2 regions of the Bacillus thuringiensis genome follow, and region 1 is predicted to be linked to the other one. Evidence: riboswitches for the same ligand, from Rfam matches in the RefSeq annotation. Region 1 holds a riboswitch; the other holds the start of a gene.

Region 1 (5,420 bases):
TTCCCAGCCCATCTACCATCTCTTGAATCGCCACCATCCCCTACAGGTAAAGTACATTTCTCACACCCAATACTTGGATAGCCAACATCATGCAACGGGTTATACGGCAAGCTATGTTTGTATACATATCGCCAAACTTCTTTCCACGTCCAATGAATGAGTGGACAAACTTTAATAGATTGAAAACGATGATCTTGATTTATAAACTTTGTATGCTTACGTGTTTCTGATTGTTCCCTTCTTAAGCCCGATATCCATGCTTTTTCCACGACTAATGATTTTTCTAAAGGTAAAATTTTTCTAATCTTACAACAAAGATTCGGATTGCTCTCCCACAGTTTTTCACCATGCAACTTCGCCTGTTCATCAAGTGTAAGTTCTGGCTGCTTTTCTATAATATTCAATGAAGGAAATCGTTCCCTCACTCTTTGAATTAATTCATATGTTTCTTGAAAATGAACATTTGTATCCAAAAATACAACTTTAGCAGATGGATTTACTTGGTTTATAAGGTGCAGCAATACCATACCTTCCACCCCAAAGCTACATGCGTAGACGATTTCATCTTTATACTCTTCATAAGCCCAATTTAATACTGATAGCGCACCTTTCGTTTCATCTTCTTCCGAAAACGAAACAACATTTTCTTCCCACGTTTCATACGTCAACATGTTTTTTCCCCCTGTAAAAGCAAAAAGACGATTTTAACCTAATGAAAATAGGTTAAAACCGCCTCTAGTTTTTCTAGTCAGCGCTTTTCACTTTAAACGTACTTTTTCACTTTTCTCTAACTGAATTACTTTTCCATCTTGCACAACAATTGTAATTGAGCCATATTTCATATCAGCAAGCATCGCTTCAATCTTCTCGGATACTTCATCAAAATGTTCCCGTACACTCACGCGAACAGCCCCCCTTTTTATTCATAAAAAAAATCTTTCCCATTTCGAAAAGACTGTTCGGTAATATATTTTACCTTATCTTTCAAAATGGATTCCATTTTGCTGGATTTAGCACCTTGCTTTCTATAAGCAGGTTGCCGAGCTTCTTCGGGCCAGTTCCCTCCGCTTCTCTTGATAAGCTTTGTATTTGTATTTTATCACAATTCTGATTTTTTTCAATCCTAGTTTTCCGATATATTTTAATTATTTTATTTTACAAAAAAGGAATTGCCCATCCGAACAACTCCTTTTTCTATTTAAACAAGCTCTTTAATACGTATGCGATCGTTCCCAATAATATTTTCATATGTTTCGCGTTCCACAACTACTTGCGATGTTCCGCCTTTTGCAAAGACAACGGCTGGTCTTCGAATCCGATTGTAATTATTCGCCATCGAGTACCCGTAGGCTCCTGTACAGGAAACTGCTAGTAAATCAGCAGCAGCGACTTTCGGTAAATGAATATCCCAAATCAACATATCTCCGCTCTCACAACATTTCCCCGCAATCGAAACGAGTTCCTCATTCTCATCATTCCCTCGATTCGCTAACATTGCTTCATAACGCGCACTATATAAAGCAGGTCTTAAATTATCTGTCATTCCACCATCGACTGATACATATTTCCGAATACCAGGAATATCTTTCACAGATCCAACTGTATAAATTGTTGTCCCAGCATCACCTACAATACTACGGCCTGGTTCAATCCATATTTCTGGCAATGGATATTCACATACAGTAAATTGTTCTCTCACTGCACTTGTTACAGCTCGCACATATGTCTCAAGAGTTAACGGTGTATCCGACTCTGTGTAGCGTATTCCAAATCCCCCGCCTACATTTAACACTTTTACTACATAGTTTGTTTGCTCTCTCACTTCTTCTAAAAATTGGCGAAGAACTTCAATCGCTCGAACAAAGCCAGCTGTTTCAAATATTTGCGATCCGATATGTGAATGAATCCCTAGCACATTATAATTGGATTTTTGTAAAGCAAATCCAATTGCCTGCATCGCTTGACCGTTTGAAACGCCAAATCCAAATTTCGAATCATCTTGGCCTGTTGTAATATATTCATGTGTGTGCGCCTCTACTCCAGGCGTTACACGAATTAATATGTTCACAAACTTTCCATGTTGCATCGCTAAATCGTGTAAAACTTCTAATTCAAAGAAATTATCTACGACAAAACAACCGATATTCGCCTGAAGAGCCATCACTATCTCTTCTTCTGTTTTATTATTTCCATGAAAATGAATACGTGATGCTGGAAATCCTGCTTGGAGCGCAGTATATAATTCTCCTCCAGAAACAACGTCTAATGACATATTCTCTTCACGAGCTACTCGGCACATCTCCATGCACAAGAACGCCTTGCTTGCATATGCTACTTGATAAGAGAAACCACTTTCTTTAAAAGCACGATGAAATGCTCGGCATTTTCCTCGAATAGACTCTTCATCGTATACATAAAGTGGTGTTCCGTATTGCTTTGCTAGCTGCGTCGTATCGCACCCTCCAATTTCTAAGTGTCCTTGCCCATTAATTCGGCTTGTGCCGTGTAAATACATTTAAATTCCTCCCTTATTTCCTCTAAAACTCATAACCCCAATCTTCTATTCATTGCAGCACGCTTTTAGATAGACAAAAAACGCGCGGAACAATGTTCACACGCGTTTCTTATTAGGAAAAATATATATTGAAAAAATAAACGAGTTGTTATCTCCTCAAAATAAGAAACCGCATCAACATCTCCAAATAGCTCTCCATAAAATAAATCTTATGACAGTACTACATTTATTCAATGTAGTCCCAATATATGAATAAGATGGTTATTCTTATATTTCGGCAATAGTCCCTTTCAGCCTATGATCACAGATTCCATGAAATCTCCCATAGCTTACTCTTTCCTATCGCGGCCTCTACCTTTGAGAGTAGATGAGGTAAGTCTATTTAATTTTCAAACATCTAATTGTTGCTATTAACAATACCAAAGGACCATTTTATTTGTCAAACAATTTTTTATATTGTTTTTTTACAGTTTAATTTTGTATCATTTGGTAAGCGCTTTACTGAAATCTTTTTCACTTCCCATTCGCCTTCTTCGTTATTAAATGTAATCGTTACCTTCTCAAATGGGGGAGCAATTTTCCCAGCAACACGTTCATACTTTGTCACTTCAATACTTGCTTGAAATAAATATGTACCGCTATACACTTTTTTTAAACTAATAATTTTAGGACATTGATACGGTTTCAAACTTCCATATTGTTTTTCAATTGCTTTATTTATTTTTGGAAATAAAACAGAATAAAGTGCATCTTCCATAAGAGGTGCATCATATTGAGCTATTGACACACTCGGTAAAGTAAAAAGTATAACACTACTGCATGCTATAAAATATAATAATTTTCGCATTATAACCTCCGTATTATCACGCGCTTCTTTCTGCGTACGATAATTATCATACATAGAAATTCTGTTTTATTGTCTCCCACCACTCTTTTTCTACTCGATTATTATAAAAAAGCCCACAACTCTCTTTTATTTTCGTATAATGATACTCATAGTATCAGGCTTATCATCATAAGTATTCTGAGTTAGTAGCATCTACTTGGATAAGCTTATTTTTATGAAGGACATATCAGCGATGTATTATGTCTATTTCGTCTACACGTTAGCAAGTACGTTTGCAAACGTGTTAGCACTTTTTTATTTCTTGAATGAAATACATTCTAACAATTAGTATGATTTTCTTGTTTTTAGGGGGGCGATTATTTGAAGGTTGTTCGGTCTATATTTAAGGGGTTTTGTTTATTGAATAAAATTATAAATCCTATATTAAAGGCATTATCTAAAAGTAAATTCTAATTGCATAATAATAAAAAACTGCCCATTTGCACACTGCACCCGATTTGTTAGATATAGTTAGCAAAATAGTGCAACTAAAATGATTAAAATAGTTATGAAGGGAAAACAGATGCGTAAATTCAAAGAATATGACTTAGCTTATATTTGCTACTATTCCGAGAGAATAGAGCTAGCAACTATTGCGACTGGACTTTCAACTAGATTAACACTAAACGAACTAACCCAATTAATTCAAGATTTAAACGATCAGGAACTATTTGATTTTTACAAGAGCACCTATGAAGAAATGTTAGAAGAATAAGGAGAGTGGCTACATATGTTAACGAAATCGGAATACGAACGTCTCGCAGCAGATAAACAATGTATTGAGCATGCATTAACAATGTGGAAAGACTGGATGAGCAAGAAACAGACGTATACTGATGACCTTGCTGCTGAAGGTACCATGTATGTAGTCAATCATATGACATTGCGAGATTATCAAGTCTCACTAATCTTGGACTTTTTCGATGAGTATTTAACTTTGTTAACTCACGGGGAAGAACAAGCTGAAGCTTTTTATAAAACCGTCCTAAGGATGTAATATTCATCCTCCACACAACATATACTGAAACAGACACCGAGAGAAGTTTATATAAAACGGACGCTTTCCTAAAGGGGGCGTCTTTTTATTTTACAGTCATATAATATTTTCCCTCGCATATATTAAGATTGTCATCGGAGAATCCATAAAGGAAAAGACACTTTCAACAAGGAGAGTGTCTTTTTCTCATATTCCAGCATGTTACTACATAAAATGAAATAAACACGTTTCTCTCATATGTTAATCATCTCATGTGACCAGAGCACTCCACAAGAGTACTCTGGTTTTTATTATTCATTTTAATAAAACTATTCTTTTGTAAAAAATCATTTCACATATACATAGGTCTCATTTACAGTTACATGGTATGTTTTGCTTTTATTATTTTGTACTTTATAAGTATTAATAAATGGCATACACACTTACAGTAAATGGTTCCGATGCGTTTTTAGGATTCGCAATATATAATGATCTCGCTGATACTACACTTGTTCTATTACCGCTTAATACATCGTGAAAAACAACAGGATCTGTACCAGCAGATACATCTTTCATAACATTGAAGCTAACAAGATCTGGATTTCCGCCCCCTTCAACTTCCCACTTTAAATATTGTGTACCTGAAGGAAGGCTCTCCGTACTAAAATTCCCACTTGAGCGGTTTTTTTGTCCATCTAAAGGTTTTGGTTGAGATAATACCGTCGCTACTAATTGTTGTGCTTGCGTTTCCATTAACATTCCCCTTTTCTCAATTAAATTTTTTTAGAAGTGGTTAAACCAGTAACCACTTCTAAAATATATCATTTATGTAAATTAAAGGTATTGAGAAAATTCTTTTTGATTTTTATTTTCGCTAAAAAACAATAGCATATACACTTACCTGAAAAGGAAGATTAGAGCCCTTGGGACTAGCAATACAAAGGCTATTATTTCGTATCAAATTTGTTCGATTTCCACTTAAAACATCTCTGAATATCGTACTTCCCATTCCCTGAGATACGTTCTTCATTACATCAAAGCTA
Region 2 (5,420 bases), 1.5 Mb from region 1:
TTCAATAAATCTTTATGATTCTCTACAAAGGTTAATACTGGCTTCAAATCCAGAAAATTCACCTCGTAATCTGCTAGTGCCTCTATGTATCTTTCGTATTTATTCCATCTAGATGTTTCCCATTTATTACTTGCACTTTCTCTTTCAATTGAGTGAATCCTCTTTAATACTTCCCCCGCTTTTCTTCCTGCATTATACTGTTCTTCCACCGATAGCTTCGTTAAACCTTCTTCACCATTTATACCTCGGGTCCATTCAAATACTTGAACACATTTATTTAATTTCTCAAGTATTATGAAATGAATTAACTTGGGCGTTGGAATATGTAATGACTCTAATTGTTTCATATACGTATATTCTTCTTGTTTACGTTCAAAATGAACAGCATCACATACTTTTGCAAAATAAGTTTCTTGATTCTTTAATTCAATTTTATACTTCTCTTCATGTGAAAAACCTTTTGAAATAGCTGTACACTTTGCAATACGAGGCCATTCTAGTTTTCTCTCTATCTCTCTAAGCATTTCTTCCACAACGTTCACCTCTATTAATATATGTACAAACTACCTAGCACTTCATGCTCTCTTTTATTTCCACCTTTAAACTCTACTGCAAATGGATTTTCGCCATTCTTATTCAAATGTTCTAGCACTAGCCCTTCTCCAATCGGTTCACAAAACTGTACATGAATATTTCCAAACACTACACTTTGACACTCAGCATTCCATTTTTCATTTTTCACAACTGAGCTTGTAGATAGTCTCATTACTTCTTTCCATTTCCGCACCGTTTCTCGAACGTTTTTCACTGCATAATGGATCGTTTCAATTTGTTGTACTTTGTTTTTATGTTCAGTGATCGTTCCTATGTTACGTAAATCGTTTCTTCTTTCTTCGTCCGTTTCATTCCACTGTATAAAGAAAGGTAATTTCGGTCCGTTCTCTTCTTGCTTAACAAATAACATTTTCCATTCTAGAAGCCGGCCATCTTTTCTCATGCGTTTCCCTTCAAATGGCCCTATCGTATGTAAGCCGTACTTATTAAAGTTAACTGCTAGCTCCTCAATTACATCTGTTCGGATTGCGATTTGTAGCATTCCTTCTCCATTTTGTAGTTTCACCACTGTTTCTTGTACTAATGGATTTTCTGCTTCTTTCGCTTTTTCTTCATGTTGAACTGTCAGAAATTCTATGTATGATAAGTCAAAATAACTTAAACTATTCCAAGTACCCCAGTTCGTATGCTCTCCGCCTAATACAGTATGAAATCCAAGTTCCTGCATTTGTTTTGCCGCTTCCTTCGGTGTATCATGAACTGCGTGAACGAGATGATCAAATCGTAACATGTCTTTCTCCCCTTTCTCTCCATCCTTTTATTGTATATTTTATTTTTCTTTCATTCAATTCAAAAACTTTAAAACCTAGTTGATTTATACGATTAATATGTATTATAATGAAACAAATTTAATTATTGCTGATTGGAAAAACCAAAGGCACTTTTCTCATACGGGAAAAGTGTCTTTTTCATTTATTATTACAGGGGGATTATTTATGCAGAAATTAATTGTCTTTGCTATTATTGGATTTTTCGCTCAATTGATCGACGGAGCACTTGGAATGGCGTATGGGGTAACGTCTACTTCACTATTATTAATGTTTGGTATTGCACCGGCTGTAGCTTCCGCATCGGTTCATTTAGCTGAAGTCGTTACAACTGCAGCTTCTGGCGCATCTCATATCAAATTTGGAAACGTTGATAAATATACAGTTTCCAGGCTTACATTACCTGGGGCAATCGGCGCATTTGTTGGGGCATGTTTTTTAAGTAATTTGCCTGGAGATGTGATCAAACCGTACATTTCCATATTTTTATTCACTTTAGGGGTTTACATTTTATTACGATTCATCATTCAAAAACAAATTGTCACTTCAAATAAGCGTATGTCTGCAAAACAACTTGTGCCGCTTGGTTTATTCGCTGGATTCGTTGATTCAACTGGTGGCGGTGGTTGGGGGCCGATTACGACACCCGTTCTTCTAGCAAGAGGAAATGAAGCTAGAAAAGTTATTGGATCTGTAGATACGAGTGAATTTCCTGTTTCACTCGCTGCAACAATTGGCTTCTTCATCTCACTTGGCTGGGAACAAGTAAGCTGGGTTTGGGTATTTGCGTTAATGCTTGGCGGTATTGTCGCAGCTCCAATTGCTGCATGGTTAGTTCGTATCGTTCCAGCACATTTACTTGGGGTATTAGTTGGCGGTCTTATTATCTTTACGAATATACGTACACTGCTTACTACATTTAAAGTGGATCCAACTATTATTTCACTTTCTTACGTTGCAGTTGGTCTTGTCGTTATTATTTCTATTTTCATTGCTGTTCGAAATCATTCCAATCGTCCTAACGCATCAACAGCTGAGTATCCAAATGATCAGAAGCAAATGCTACCATAACTATAAAAAATACCGCCCAATTTAGAGCGGTATTTTTTATTTTTCTATTTTCCAATTAATCATCGTTTCTGTAGCATTTACTCTCTTCATATGTAACTTTTCTAAAACACGAATCGAACTATAATTATCTAGAAGTGTCTCTGCAATTATTGTTTCTACCTCTCCTGTTTTGAAAGCCCAATCGATTAGTTCTCTTACAGCTTCTGTTGCATAGCCCATATTCCAATATTTCTCAATAAATCCATAGCCAATTTCCACTGTTTGATTCTCGTTTGGTCCACCTTTAAATCCAATATCACCTAAAACGCTATCATCTTCTTTCCGAAGAACATACCACGCCCCCCATGGTAATAAAGCCACATCTTGTTTTACATTCTTTACATGCCATACAATATGCGGACCGCTATTGTATCCTTGCTCGTTAGCAATTTGAATTCTCTCTTCTGTACACGGCACTATATAGAGCCTTTCTGTTTCTAATTTCATATTGATTTCCCCTTTTCAATTAAACAATACCTCAATTTTACTAAAAATAAAAAGAATATTCATCCTATTCGTTAAATTTATACTTATTCTTTGAAACGAATTTAAGGAATAATCCTCTTTTGATAGTTATGTCGAATTATATTTTTCTGAATTTTCTTTTAATTTAGAGGGTTTTTCAATATTTTTTGCGAAACATTTGTATAACAATTTTTTCTTTGCTTATTGCTACATAATAGTAGGTTCGGGTGGAGTTTTGCAAGCGTTTCCTATACAATAACCGAGATTTTTTGACTTTTCCTAACAAAATATCTTGCAATATATTCAGAAAGTCATTACAATTGCCATATATTAAAAATCTTAGCAATATATAAATCCTCATCAATCCGATGAGGTAGAGGTTGCGACTTTTAATAGTAAAACGGACGAGACACAGAGAATGTCAGCTGACTCCGTTTGAAAGGAAAAGTTGCCGAAGTTTATATTTCTTCTCTGGAAATATGAGCTGGGGCTGTCTCCGAAAGGAACAGAACTGTCACGTTTACAAAATTACCGTGTAAACGTGGGGTGCTATCTTAACGGAAGGGTATGATGGGGTGGTTATTTGTGAAACGTTCCGCCAAATTCCTTTGGCGGTTTTTTGTATTTTTCTCCCCCGCTCCTTCCTAACCTACAAGAAAAGGAGTGTTGAACATGAATAGCGCAACAAATCAATCTACCTCTAAAACGCAAACTACACAAGGACAAGGTGAATTAAAACGCGGATTAAAATCTCGTCACCTTACGATGATTTCTCTCGGTGGTACAATTGGTACCGGACTATTTCTTGCCAGCGGTGGTGTCATCCATACAGCTGGACCTGGTGGCGCATTAATTGCATACGCCGCAATTGGAATTATGGTTTATTTTTTAATGACAAGCTTAGCTGAACTTGCAGCTTACATGCCTGTTACTGGATCTTTTAGCACGTATGCAACAAAATTTGTTGATCCATCACTTGGCTTTGCACTTGGATGGAACTATTGGTATAACTGGGCAATTACGATTGCTGCTGAACTTGCAGCCGTAACATTAATTATGAAATTTTGGTTCCCAGATACCCCTTCTCTTATTTGGAGCGGATTATGTTTAGCTATTATTTTCCTTTTAAACTATTTATCTGTTAAAGGGTTTGGTGAATCTGAATATTGGTTCGCACTTATTAAAGTAGTTACGATTATTATCTTTTTAATTGTTGGTTTCATGATGATTTTTGGAATTATGGGCGGTGAAACGGTTGGCTTTAAAAACTTCACTGTTGCAGATGCACCATTTAACGGCGGTATCATGGCAATTATCGGTGTATTTATGGCAGCTGGTTTCTCATTCCAAGGTACTGAACTATTAGGAGTAGCTGCTGGTGAAACGTCTGATCCAGAACGTAATATCCCAAAAGCAATTCGTTCAATCTTTTGGCGTATTCTTTTATTCTATATCCTTGCGATTCTCGTTATTGGTTTATTAATTCCTTATACAACTGAAAGCCTTGCTGCAAGTGATGTTACAGTAAGTCCGTTTACACTTATTTTTGAAAAAGCGGGCGTTGCCTTTGCTGCTTCTGTTATGAACGCTGTTATTTTAACTGCTGTACTATCTGCTGGTAACTCTGGTATGTATGCATCAACTCGTATGCTTTGGGATTTAGCTCGCCAAGGAAAAGCACCAAAGTTTCTTGGTAAATTAGATAGCCGCGGTGTACCTGTTAACGCGCTAATCGTAACGTCAATTGTTGGTAGTATTGCTTTCATTGCTTCTTTATTCGGTGATGGTGTTGTATACATTTGGTTATTAAACGCATCTGGAATGTCTGGTTTTATCGCATGGGTCGGAATTGCAATTAGTCATTACCGTTTCCGCAAAGCATATATCGCACAAGGAAAAGATTTAAAAGACTTACCCTATAGAGCAAAATGGTTCCCATTCGGTCCAATCTTCGCATTTACACTTTGTATCATCGTAATTTTAGGACAAAACTACGGCGCATTTATGGGTGAAGCAATTGATTGGAACGGTGTACTCGTTTCTTACATCGGTTTACCACTCTTCTTAGTACTATGGTTAGGTTATAAATTTACGAAAAAAACAAAAGTGATTCCACTTGATAAATGTGAACTAAAATAAAGTGAAACGAGCAAACAAATTTGTTTGCTCGTTTTTTGTTACAAACCTCTTTCCTTTATTATTGCTCCTGTTTTTGCAATAATAAAGGAAATATAAATAAAGGTTGGGATACAATGAACATTCGTATTACTGATGAAGCAAAAGCAGCTATACATAGATTAGAACTTGAAGATAAAAAGATCGTTCGCATTAGAGGAACAATGACGAACTCTTGTAGTATTTTCGTTGATGTCGATTTAATTTGGGATACATATAACGCAGATGATGTTGTATATGAAGATGCAGAGCTTATCGTACAAATGGATTCATTCACGAAAGACTACA

What was found. A riboswitch is a leader RNA that binds a small molecule or an ion and turns the genes downstream of it on or off. The one in region 1 is predicted to bind lysine.
Region 2: another riboswitch for lysine. It lies ahead of AC241_RS15290 (amino acid permease); the one in region 1 lies ahead of lysA (diaminopimelate decarboxylase).

What each region holds. Positions count from the first base shown of each region.
Region 1 covers NZ_CP012099.1:1,416,938-1,422,357, reverse strand. Annotated here, with positions in the region: gene AC241_RS07510 (phosphoadenylyl-sulfate reductase) at 1-671, opposite strand, end outside; gene AC241_RS07505 (YezD family protein) at 759-902, opposite strand; SAM riboswitch class I at 975-1,083, opposite strand; gene lysA (diaminopimelate decarboxylase) at 1,199-2,515, opposite strand; lysine riboswitch at 2,696-2,877, opposite strand; gene AC241_RS07495 (DUF3888 domain-containing protein) at 2,967-3,362, opposite strand; gene AC241_RS07490 (hypothetical protein) at 3,925-4,116, shown strand; gene AC241_RS07485 (hypothetical protein) at 4,132-4,398, shown strand; gene AC241_RS07480 (hypothetical protein) at 4,801-5,130, opposite strand; gene AC241_RS07475 (hypothetical protein) at 5,252-5,420, opposite strand, start outside.
Region 2 covers NZ_CP012099.1:2,946,181-2,951,600, forward strand. Annotated here, with positions in the region: gene AC241_RS15270 (aminoglycoside phosphotransferase family protein) at 1-533, opposite strand, end outside; gene AC241_RS15275 (VOC family protein) at 548-1,345, opposite strand; gene AC241_RS15280 (sulfite exporter TauE/SafE family protein) at 1,551-2,453, shown strand; gene AC241_RS15285 (GNAT family N-acetyltransferase) at 2,490-2,939, opposite strand; lysine riboswitch at 3,324-3,517, shown strand; gene AC241_RS15290 (amino acid permease) at 3,630-5,096, shown strand; gene AC241_RS15295 (iron-sulfur cluster biosynthesis family protein) at 5,210-5,420, shown strand, end outside.